Regions from separate parts of the Pseudoalteromonas sp. SWYJ118 genome, predicted to be linked through region 2. Evidence: predicted binding sites of a transcription regulator. Region 2 holds the regulator's gene; the other holds the start of a gene.
What was found. The regulator ArgR, encoded in region 2, controls arginine synthesis, uptake and breakdown. The targets are predictions, from matches to a motif close to ANTGAATANNTATTCANT.
Positions count from the first base shown of each region.

Region 1: I6F48_RS17245 (arginase family protein) is a predicted target of ArgR. The motif match lies at 1,722-1,739, and genes of this name have one in related genera.

Region 1 is NZ_JADYXC010000022.1:32,392-38,637, reverse strand. Features, by position in the region: gene I6F48_RS17250 (amino acid ABC transporter substrate-binding protein) at 1-440, opposite strand, end outside; gene I6F48_RS17245 (arginase family protein) at 570-1,679, opposite strand; gene udp (uridine phosphorylase) at 2,134-2,889, shown strand; gene cdd (cytidine deaminase) at 2,957-3,883, opposite strand; gene ppc (phosphoenolpyruvate carboxylase) at 4,044-6,246, opposite strand, start outside.
Region 2 is NZ_JADYXC010000015.1:29,119-35,364, reverse strand. Features, by position in the region: gene I6F48_RS14020 (ABC transporter ATP-binding protein) at 1-194, shown strand, start outside; gene I6F48_RS14015 (Dyp-type peroxidase) at 243-1,142, shown strand; gene argR (transcriptional regulator ArgR) at 1,150-1,617, opposite strand; gene mdh (malate dehydrogenase) at 1,843-2,775, shown strand; gene ispB (octaprenyl diphosphate synthase) at 2,862-3,833, opposite strand; gene rplU (50S ribosomal protein L21) at 4,256-4,567, shown strand; gene rpmA (50S ribosomal protein L27) at 4,584-4,841, shown strand; gene cgtA (Obg family GTPase CgtA) at 4,982-6,139, shown strand; gene folA (type 3 dihydrofolate reductase) at 6,213-6,246, shown strand, end outside.

The DNA of each region.
Region 1 (6,246 bases), on a different contig from region 2:
TTCTCACTAAAGCCCCTTTCAAGCAAATAGTGATGACTAAAGTTATCACGCAGTACTGCTATTTTATATTTTTTAGCATCATTGAGAGTATTTAACTTTATACCTCTGGACTTTAGACCATAAATGGCTGAATCAAAGCTTTCCAGTTCACCTACCCAGTTAAACTTACTTTCTCTATTAGGTAATCGAACAATTGAAAATATACAGGTGTTTTTATCGCGTAGCGCTGCATTGTAAGATATGGCCCAACTATGCGCCAACATAGTGTATTTTATACCAGTGCCTTCTAGCGCTTTATGAACTTTCTCGACAGAGCGGCCAACGAGTTTATTATCTTCATTGAGATACTGAAAATCCGGAAATACTTCCGTTACTATTGTGATTTCAGTTGCATCAACTTTAATACAGCTAATGAACAATAAAAAGATCAATAATTTCATTTAGCAAGGCCTCAACTAACTCATTATAAGTATTTAATAAATATAGCTGAGGCTTTATGAACTGCTAGTTTTTAGTCATGTAATGCACACTTATACGCTGATAGTGCTAGTATTTATAGCTCATACAGCTTACTTGTTCATCGCACTAATTAAAAAGGCTGAAATTTTAGCGCCTTCTCTAAGTGTCGTTTCAGAGCTTGATTGGCCAACTAAAGAGCTGTCGGTAAATGGCGCTATTTCCATCATATCAGCACCCGTAATCGGAAACTCATCCGCAATGGCTGATAAAATATCAAGCGCATGCTGTGGTGTTAAACCATTATGTTCTGGCGTGCCTGTGGCAGATGCAAACTCTGCATCAAGCGCATCAATATCAAAGCTTACGTATACTTCATCAACGTTATCAGCTTTTAATTGTGCAATAGCGTCGGCAGCAACCGCTGCTGCGCCGCGCTCAATGATTTCATGTGCCCAATGTTGCTTAACGCCAAAGGTACTTTCCCAGTGCGCTTTAGGCTTGCCACTTGAGCGTATACCAAATTGTATTAAATGATGTGGTGCTGGTAAAAATTCTAAAATATGTGTACACCACGAGCCAAAACATAAATCTATGCCTAGGCGCTCAACAAGTAAATCGGTATGCGCGTCAAAGTGAATAATAGCGGTACGCTTACCTTGCTCACGTTTTGCTTTTAAGTACGCTTTGGTAAGTGGGTAACTTATTGAGTGATCGCCACCAATACCAAATATACCTTTATCTTTAAATGTTGCGTAAAAACTGTCGCATACATCCTCAGTGATTGATAATGGGCTTACGTAGTAGTCGTTATCTTCATTACCGTATAGGGCTTTTTGGCAATTAGAAATGGTTGCATCATTTAGGTATTTATCATGAAGTAAATGTGGGATTACACGTACATCGCCTAAATCAAACGAGTGACACTGCGGTTGCTGATCAATTAAAGCTGAGCGCACAAACAGTGGCCCCCAGTTTGCACCGCGTAAAATACCACCGCCACAGTCTGAGCTAATACCTAACATAACGGCTTTATGTGGAGAATTTGGTAATTCATTTAAAGACTCGCGCCACAAATTATCAACGTTTTCAGTTTGTCCATAAAGTTTATTACGCAGTGCGGCTTTGCGCTCCTTTGCAGTATTTACTGTGTATACGCCATCACCAGGTGCGCACAAACAGTGCTCAACTTTGTTTTTAAATGCTTCAAATTGTGTGCTCATAATAAACTCCTTCGATTTTTATTCTGTACGTAGCTAATTACTTTTGATTAGTTATGCAAAATCACCAAAAGTGCCTAAACTTCAAATAAATTCCACTTTGCTAAATAAGTCTGTGCCTAATATAAATAAACACGTTATCTTTTACGTGCTTAATACAAATTTAAGCCATTGAATTAATTTAATATTAATGAATATTTACCATAAACTATTTAATTGTAGTTACGCGCTTGGTTGATACTTATTATGTCTGCTTGAACATGTCAACAGCACAACAAAGCTACTTGTATAAGCACTTGATTGAATATTCATAGTTGGTGAATAAATCAAATGAGTACTTAAAATTATTAAGGTTTAATTGGAGGAGTTAAGATAAAACGGACAATCGTCCTGTACTTGATAAACGTTTCTAGCAATGATGCTAGATTGACACAATTTATTATAAAAAGGCTTAGCTATGGAAAAGGTATTTCACTTAGGACTATGTATTGACGATCTTAAAGGTGCAAAACTTGCGATTGTACCGGGCGATCCAGATCGTGCTGCACGCATTTCACAATTCCTAGACAACCCAACTTGCCTTGCTCAAACTCGTGAGTTTCATGTTTACTTAGGTCAACTAAACGGCCATTCGGTGGTTGTTTGTTCCACGGGTATTGGTGGTCCATCTACGTCGATTGCAGTAGAAGAATTAGCACAACTTGGCGTGCGTAAATTTTTACGTATTGGTACAACAGGTGCGATTCAGCCACATATCAACGAAGGCGAAATTTTAATTAGCCAAGCGTCTGTACGTTTAGACGGTGCAAGCCAGCATTTTGCTCCTCTTAGCTACCCTGCTGTGTCTGACTTTTATGCAACACAAGCTATGGTACAAGCATGTAAAAACTTAAATATCGATTTTCATATTGGTATTACTGCATCAAGCGATACATTTTATCCAGGACAAGAGCGTTACGATACGCATTCTGGTTACGTTCCTAAATCACTACAAGGTAGCTGCGAAGAGTGGCAAAAACTGGGCGTGATGAACTACGAAATGGAATCAGCAACATTATTCACTATGTGTGCAGCCCTTGGTTTACAAGCAGCATGTGTAGCAGGCGTACTTGTTAATCGTACTCGCCAAGAAATACCAAATGTTGACCATGGTGAAATTGAGCGTAAATCTGTAGCGGTAGTATTAGAAGCGGCTAAAGTATTACTTGATTAATACGGATTCTATTAATTAGTAACATTATGAAGCACAGCTTTGGCTGTGCTTTATTGTTTTTGAAAGGTTATTTTAGCTGCGCACTAATTACTTCTATTGCCGGTAGGTTTTTAAAACTTGCAAGTACAGCACGTGCTACACCCGCTTGGTTTTCATGGCCTGCGGTTTCTAAAAGTGTAATTGATTTTACTGTACTTTCGTTAAAGCTAAGCCCTGCGATAAATAATTGGCTAAGCGCACTTTGCAGTGGCGACAAGCTTGGGCTGTACGCTGCGTTTTCTGCGTAACTTCCGTAAAAATCACCATTTTCAAATGTACTAATTTTTACTGCACTAAAGTTTTTACTATAGGGTACGTATGCGTTTAATGCTGTACTTGCTAGCTTTTCATCTAGTTGAGCATTTGCAAATACTTGCTGGTGAGGCTCTGGATTAAACAAGCTAAACGCGTTACCTAAATCAGTCGGCCCAAACGAGTGCGGCAGTAATTCTGCCAATTTAAAGTGTTGCTCTGGCAATAAAATATCAAACTCTTTCGCATCAGCGAGTTCGTTCATAAACTGACGACAATACCCACACGGTGCATCGCTAATCGCTATTTTAACTATTTTTTTAGCGCCGTTTAACCATGCGTTATTTATAGCCGATTGCTCTGCATGAACCACTAAACTCAATGCTTGATGATCAAACTCTACATTTGCACCAAAGTAAAAGTTTACCTCATCGTTTTCATCAAGTGCTTTAACAATTGCGCCTACATGAAAATCTGATATCGGCGCAACAGCATACTCAGAAGCCAAAGGTACTAAACCTTGTAATAATGCATCATCAGACACATTGAGTTGTGCGCATAACTGTTTAATATTATTAGAATTTAATATGCCATGTTGTGATTTTAATTGACTACGTAATGACGCTGTTTGCGCTACGTTTAATGTGATGTGCGAATTTGTAAGTGCTGTATCTTGCTGTACAGTAAAAGTTGCTGAAGCCATAACATTTTTTAATTATTCAATGGCTAAGTAGTTTAAAAGGTTAGGGTGTTAAATACCAGCCTATTTAACGCAAAAAAAGGGAGCACATCGCGTGCTCCCTTTAATTTTAACTGATATACCCAACAAAATAATTAATTGGTATACCTAACAAAATAACATGTTAGCCGGTATTACGCATACCTGCTGCAATACCTGTCATCGTGATCATTAATGCATTATCAATGTCACCTTCGTTGCGTTTTTCCTCTGAGCGAGCACGACGTAAAAGCTCAACCTGTAGTAAGTTAAGTGGATCGGTGTACGGGTTACGTAAACTAATCGACTCCTTAATCCAAGGTTGTTCGGCTAGTAGGCTTTTTTGCGGGCTAAGTGATTGTACCAAGCTAATGGCTTCTTGAAGCTCTTTACGAAGTGTTACACCCAGTGGTTTGTACATATCTTCCACCAGCGCATTATCATAATGCTCACTCAACCAACAATCGGCTTTACTAAATACCATTTCTAGCATTTCTAGGCGCGATCTAAAGAACGGCCACTGTAAGCTCATTTCGTTTAGGGTTTCTGCGCCGTACTTATTAAGCGCAGCTTTTAAGCCTGTTAACGCACCTAGCCATGCAGGAAGCATTAAACGGTTTTGGCTCCACGCAAAAATCCATGGAATAGCACGTAGACTTTCAACGCCACCATTAGGATTACGTTTTGCAGGACGCGAGCCAAGCGGTAACTTAGACAGTTCAAGCTCAGGTGTTGCCATTCTAAAGTAAGGTACAAAGTTTTCATCATGGCGAACTACATTACGGTAATGCTCACATGACTCCTCACTTATTAGCTTCATTACTTCGCGCCACTGCGGTTTTGGCTCCGGCGGCGGTAATAAGTTACTTTGCAGAACTGCGCCAGCGTAAATATTTAAGCTTTGCAGTGCTACATCGGGTAAACCAAATTTAAAGCGAATCATCTCGCCTTGCTCGGTTACACGCAAGCCACCTTTTAATGAGCCAGGCGGTTGTGAATGCAGCGCTTGTGCAGCGGGTGCACCACCACGTCCTACTGTACCACCACGTCCGTGGAATAAAACAAGCTCAATACCACGTGCATCAGCAAGCTGTACTAGCTTATCCATTGCTTCGTATTGCGCCCAACCTGCTGCCATCATGCCAGCATCTTTGGCAGAATCAGAGTAACCAATCATTACGTTTTGGGTGTTTTTAATGTGCCCGCGATACCAAACATTATCAAGCAATGTGGTAATTACATCACTGCCTGCGTTTAAATCGTCGAGTGTTTCAAACAACGGTGCTACTGGTAAATCAAAGCTACAGCCGCTTTCTTTTAGCAATAGTTGTACTGCTAAAATGTCTGACGCTGTTCGTGCCATCGAAATAATATACAAACCAAATGTTGCTTCGTCTTGCTTGGCAATTACATCAAAGGTATCAAGTACTTCTTGTACATCAGGGCTTGGTTGCCAATGTTTTGGAATAAGCGGTCTGCGTGAGTTAAGCTCTGCAAGTAAAAATGCTTGTTTGTCTTGCTCTTGCCATTGGTTGTAGTCGCCTAAACCTAAATAACGAGTCAGCTCAGAAAACACATCGCCGTGACGAGACGAATCTTGGCGAACATCAAGTTTAGCTAAACGCAATCCAAAGCTATTTATACGGTGCAATAAATCAAGCAATAGGCCATCGGCAACTACTTTCATATTACACTTTAATAATGAGCGGTAGCACACCTCTACTGGGTGCTTAAGCTGATTAATATTAGTAATTAAGTCTTGTGAATCACTACGCTTATTTTTAATTTTAGCACCTAAGTGCGCCACTGTTTCTGCAACTTGATTTTTAAGCTTTTTAATTACTGCTCTGTAAGGTTCAAACTCTTGCCCTGCAAGCTCAATAAGCTCATCACTGGCATCTGACATAGAGAGTTCAGCACATAATGTTTTTAAATCTTGAATATATAAATTAAGTGCCATCCAACGACCATGATCAAGTACCTCTGTTGTAACCTGCGAAGTTACAAACGGATTACCATCACGATCTCCTCCCATCCAAGACGTAAACTCAATTGGGCTGTAATCTATTGGTAACTCCAAGCTGAGCTGGTCTTTAACATTAGCTGAAAACTCACGTAAAAAACGCGGAACGGCGTGCCAAAGGCTATTTTCTATAACTGCATAGCCCCATTTAGCTTCATCTACAGGCGTTGGGCGAGAACGACGAATATCGTCGGTATGCCAAGCTTGGCTAATCAGCTGTTCAATACGATTTAAAATATTGTCACGCTCTTGCACTAAGTTATCTTTTCGCTCTAATGACGCTAAGCAATCACTTAGTTCAACGTGTTTGTTAATAATAGTACGG
Region 2 (6,246 bases):
ATAACCAAAGTGACAAATTCAGCAAGCGAGCTACAATCATAAGTCGTCGCTTTATTGGTTCGGCGTATGTTTATTCACTTGTTATTGATAAACAAGAAATTGAAGTTGCTGCACAATATGGCCAGTCATTTGAAAATAATGAACAGGTTATAATAAAAATAAAACCTCACACGGTGAATTTTTTCGAATCGTAATTAATTTGTTATTCGCTGTGTTTTTATCTGTAAAACTAAGGAATAACAATGGCGCAAGCGCAATCAGGGATTTGTGCTGAAGCAAACTTACACGGTTTGCACTTATTTTTTAATGTGTTTGATGGTCAAGATGAATCACTTCGCGCAAAGTTAAAACAAGTAAGCGCTATTGAAGAAGAATTTAGCGATCAATTTTCAGAATCAATGCTCTCTTGCATGGTTGCTATTGGTGCGCAATATTGGCCGCATATCCTCCCTGAATACATCCCAAGCGAATTACAGAGCTTTCCTAATATAAACCATAGCGATCATCAAATGAGCGTACAACCGTGCGATTTATTTGTGCAAATTCGCTCTGACCGTGAAGACGTTAACCATTTATTTGCGCTGCAAATTTTAAAACTATTTGCCCCCGATGTTGAGCTGGTGGAGCAAATTCGTAATTTTCGCTTTTTAGATGGTCGTGATTTTAATGGTTTTATTTATGGTGGCGACACCGCACATGGAAGAAAAAAGCGCGCTACGGCTTTAATTAGTAACCCTGGCAATTTTGAAGATCAGGGGAGTTATATTCATGTACAGCGTTATAAGCATGACTTAACTATGTGGCAGCACTTATCATTGAGTGAGCAAGAACAAATAATGGGGCGTACGCGCCTTGATAACACGCTAATTACCCCTGCGATTGAAACCAGCCATGCTTCACGTAGTGAGCTAAAAGACGAAGACGGACAACCGCTATTATTAAATCAGAGCATGCCTTATGGCGATGTGTATGAGCAGGGAATGTTATCAATTTCATGCGCTTGTACGGGCACCGCATTTGAAAAAGTACTTAATAGTCGTTTAGGGGAAGGGGATTGTTACGACCACTGGCTTGATTTTACTCAAGCCGATATGGGTTCTGCTTTCTTTGCGCCTTCAGTCGGGTTTTTAAAACAAATTTAGTTTGCTATTAAACCGTATCAAATAAAATGCGAACACGTTCAAGTGTTACATCTATTTCAGATATTTTAGCAGGAGCGATAAAAATAGTATCGTCGCCTGCAATTGTTCCTAGTACGCCATCTGCTTTACCTAATGAATCTAATAAACGCGCAATAAGCTGAGCAGCACCTGGACTGGTACGAATAATGATCATCATTTCGTTGTGCATAATGTCGATTACTAATTGGCGTAATGGGCTTTTAGCCGTAGGTACACCCATTTCAGCTGGTAAGCAGTAAACCATTTCTTGTTTGGCGTTACGTGTGCGTACAGCACCAAATTTACTTAGCATGCGCGATACTTTACTTTGGCTTATATTGTCAAAGCCTTGATCTTTTAATGCATCAACTATTTCGCCTTGAGAGCCAAAATTTTCTTCTTTTAATAGTGATTTAAATGCTTTTACCAGTGCTTCTTGTTTATCTTGTGGTTGCATAGTCTTTATTCGTTTTTGTTATTTATGCCGCAAATTCTACACAAAAATGAATAATTATGCAGCAGTTGTTTAGTTAACTTGCCAGTTTGATGCGTTAAATCACAAAAGTTTACGACTATGGTCGAAAATATACTTGAAATAGACAGGATAAATTTGTTTTTAGTCGCTAATTTCATTATCTTAAGAGCCACAAATGTTTCCTACCTCAAATTACGGAGAATTCCAATGAAAGTTGCTGTATTAGGTGCTGCAGGCGGTATCGGCCAAGCGTTGTCTTTATTATTAAAAACAGGCTTACCAGCTGGCTCTGAATTATCACTTTATGATGTTGCACCAGTAGTACCAGGTGTTGCGGTTGACCTTTCTCACATCCCAACAGATGTTAAAGTAGCAGGCTTTGGCGCAGACGAATTAAACAAAGCGCTTGAAGGCTCTGACATCGTTCTTATCCCAGCGGGTATGCCACGTAAACCAGGTATGGATCGTGCTGATTTATTTAATGTAAATGCTGGTATCATCAAAACTTTAGCAGAAGGCATTGTTGCTAGCTGTCCTAAAGCGTTAGTAGGTATTATTACTAACCCAGTAAATGGCACAGTTCCAATCGTTGCTGAAGTATTCAAAAAAGCAGGTACTTACGACGCTAAACGCGTATTCGGTATTACTACGCTTGACGTTATTCGTTCAGAAGCATTTGTTGCTGAACTTAAAGGCGTAGACGTAGCAACTGTGAAAGTACCAGTAATTGGTGGTCACTCAGGCACAACTATTCTTCCTCTACTTTCTCAAGTTGAAGGTGTTTCTTTCACTGATGAAGAAGTTGCTGCACTTACTCCACGTATCCAAAATGCGGGTACTGAAGTTGTAAATGCTAAAGCAGGCGGTGGTTCAGCTACGCTATCTATGGGGGCTGCTGCAGCTCGTTTTTGTATGTCTTTAGTTAAAGGCCTACAGGGTGAAGAAGTTGTAGATTACGCTTACGTTGCTGTTGAAAATGGCGATGCAGAGTACTTTGCACATCCAGTACGTTTAGGTAAAAACGGCGTAGAAGAAATTCTTTCTTACGGCGAACTAAGCGCATTTGAAACAAAAGCAAAAAATGACATGCTTGAAACACTGAAAAAAGACATCAAAGAAGGTGTTGATTTCATGGCGTAATAGCCAAAGTAGAATAACAAAAAAGCCTGCATTTGCAGGCTTTTTTATTGCTCAGAATTAATTTCACACTGTGTAACTAGTTAAAACTAGTGGTCGCGGTCAACCGCAATACGAGCAAGGCTTATGAGTGCTTGCTTATAGTCAGACTCAGCTAAAAAGTCTAAACACGCAATAGCTTTGTCAGCTTCAAGCTCTGCTTTTTGCATTGTAAATTCAAGCGCATTAGTTTGCTTTAGTGCCGATAGAATGTCTTCTAAATGCTCCATACCATTACTGTGCTCTATTGCATCACGAATAAGCTGCGTTTGCTGCTCGCTACCATGTTGCATAGCATAAATAAGTGGAAGCGTTGGTTTGCCTTCAGCTAAATCATCACCAATGTTTTTACCCAACTGCTCAGCATCTGCATTGTAATCGAGTACATCGTCTACTAGCTGAAACGCAGTACCTAAATGCATACCATATAGGTTTAGTGCATCGAGAGTAGTTTGGTCTTGCTCAGTAATAATGGCAGCAAGGCCTGTCGCTGCTTCAAACAACTTAGCTGTTTTAGAGTAAATAACCTGCATATAACTGGCTTCGGTTGTATCTGGGTCGTTGCAGTTCATTAACTGCAATACTTCACCTTCAGCAATAATGTTTGTTGCATCGGCAAGTACTTGCATAACCTGCATTTTTCCAAGGCCAACCATAAGCTGAAATGAACGAGTGTAAATAAAGTCACCAACCAATACGCTAGCAGCATTACCAAATTCAGCATTTGCTGTAGGTGTGCCACGTCGTAAGTTTGATTCATCTACAACATCGTCATGCAATAGCGTTGCTGTATGAATAAACTCAACAATTGTTGCAAGTGTTATGTGATCTTTACCCTGATAACCGAGCGCTTTGGCTGCTAAAATCGCCAGCATTGGACGAACGCGTTTGCCGCCACTGCTAACTATATATAAACCAAGCTGATTAACTAACGCCACATCTGAGCGCATTTGCGCATGTATAAGTTGATTGACGTCATTCATATCGCTTTCGATTAACGCCTGGATAGCTTTTATATCCATTGATCTCCGAGCCAATTTTTATGTGTGAACGGCGCAGATTGTACAACAAAAAATGCACTAGCTCGATATTTTGTGACGATTGATTGAAAAAACACTATTAAAGTACTTAATTTAGACTGAATTAGCCAAGATAACTGATTAATTGATAATCAATATACAGTTTATGGTGTGCTTAGATATTAAGCTGTGAGGGTCATATTTGAGTACATTAATTTATTTCGACTAAGAGTTAAAAAGCGCTTGGCAAAAGGGCTAATTAATATAAAATGGGGTAAATATTGAATTGCTCTCAAAGCAGCTACTTTTTATTCATTTTAATTACAAAATAGGCTTGCTAGTTATTTCGCGTTAGCGTAAACTTCGCGCCCTATCGAAGAATATTTTAGTTGCGCCGATTTGAGGGTGCACAGACGGAGTTAATTATGTACGCGGTTTTCCAAAGTGGTGGTAAACAGCATCGTGTGACTGAAGGTCAAACGATTCGTCTTGAAAAATTAGACGTTGAAACTGGTGCGGCAGTAGAATTTGATTCAGTACTTTTAGTTGCTGATGGTGAGAAAATCGAGATCGGTGTACCGTTCGTAAACGGTGGCAAGATAACAGCTGAGGTTGTTTCACATGGTCGCGGTGAGAAGATTAAGGTTGTTAAATTTAGACGCCGTAAGCATTCTCGTAAGCAAATGGGCCATCGTCAATGGTTCACTGAAGTTAAAATCACTAGCATTAGCGCTTAATTAGAGGTACTTAGAAATGGCACATAAAAAAGCAGCTGGTAGTACTCGTAACGGTCGCGATTCAGAAAGCAAACGCCTAGGTGTTAAGCGTTTTGGTGGCGAATCAGTTCTAGCGGGTAGCATCATTGTTCGTCAGCGTGGAACTCGTTTCCACCCTGGTACTAACGTAGGTATCGGTAAAGACCACACTATCTTCGCAAAAGCAGATGGTAAAGTTCAGTTTGAACAAAAAGGTCCTTTAAACCGTAAATACGTAACTATCGTAACTGAGTAATCAGTAAGGTAGTTAAAAACCCCGCCTTTGCGGGGTTTTTTGTTTTGTAGTCAGTCAAAATATATACCCAAGCCTGCATTTGTGTTGGCTTGGGTATATAATAGAGTTATTAAACAAGCCAATCCCTAAAGTGAGTAATCATGAAGTTTGTAGATGAAGTAGAAATTCGCGCAGAAGCTGGAGACGGTGGCAGCGGCATCGTGTCTTTCCGTCGTGAAAAATATGTTCCAGATGGTGGACCAGACGGCGGTGACGGTGGAGACGGTGGTAGTGTTTATCTACAAGCTGATGAAAACTTAAATACCCTAATTGATTATCAGTTTGAGCGCTTTCATAGAGCTGAACGTGGTACTAACGGTCGTAGCCGTAACTGTACAGGCCGAAAAGCCGATGACTTATTTGTTATGGTGCCTGTAGGCACGCGCATCATGGATGTTGATACCCAAGAGGGACTTGGCGACTTAACTCAAGATGGTCAACGAATTTTGGTTGCAAAAGGTGGTTTCCACGGCTTGGGGAATGCACGTTTTAAATCAAGTACTAACCGAGCACCTCGTCAAAAAACATTGGGCACACCCGGTGAAGTACGTAACTTAAAGTTAGAGTTACTATTATTAGCTGATGTGGGCTTGCTAGGATTACCAAATGCAGGTAAATCTACGTTTATCCGCAGTGTATCTGCAGCAAGACCAAAAGTAGCTGATTACCCATTCACGACGCTTATTCCTAATTTAGGTGTGGTACGTCCTGAAGCAAATAAATCATTTGTTATAGCCGATATTCCGGGTCTAATTGAAGGTGCATCTGATGGTGCAGGCCTAGGTATTCGCTTCTTGAAGCATTTAGAGCGTTGTCGTGTGTTATTGCACATTATTGATGTAATGCCGGTAGATGGTTCAAACCCTGTTGATAATGCATTCTCGATTATTAACGAGCTACACCAATACAGTCCTAAATTAGCTGAAAAACCACGCTGGTTAGTGTTTAATAAAATAGATTTATTACCAGAAGATGAAGCAAAAGCGCTATGCGAAGCGATTGCAGAAGAGCTGGGCGAAACTGAAAATATTTATCACATTTCAGCAATTAATAAACTTAATACTCAACCTTTAATCCACAACATAATGACACTACTTGATAGCATGCCTAAAGAGAAGTTTGTACAAGTTGAAGATGAAGAAGTTGAATTCAAGTGGGATACCTATCATGAAAAAGCCACTAAAGGTAAAGGCAATGATGATGATTGGGACGACTGGGATGAAGATGATTACGACGTAGAAGTTGTCTACGAGCGTTAATTAAATAGAATTTATTAAAAAGGAGCTTATGCTCCTTTTTCTTTGTTTAAGAATAAAGTACTAGGTGTTTATTATGATAATTTCAATGATTGCAGCAATGGCAAATA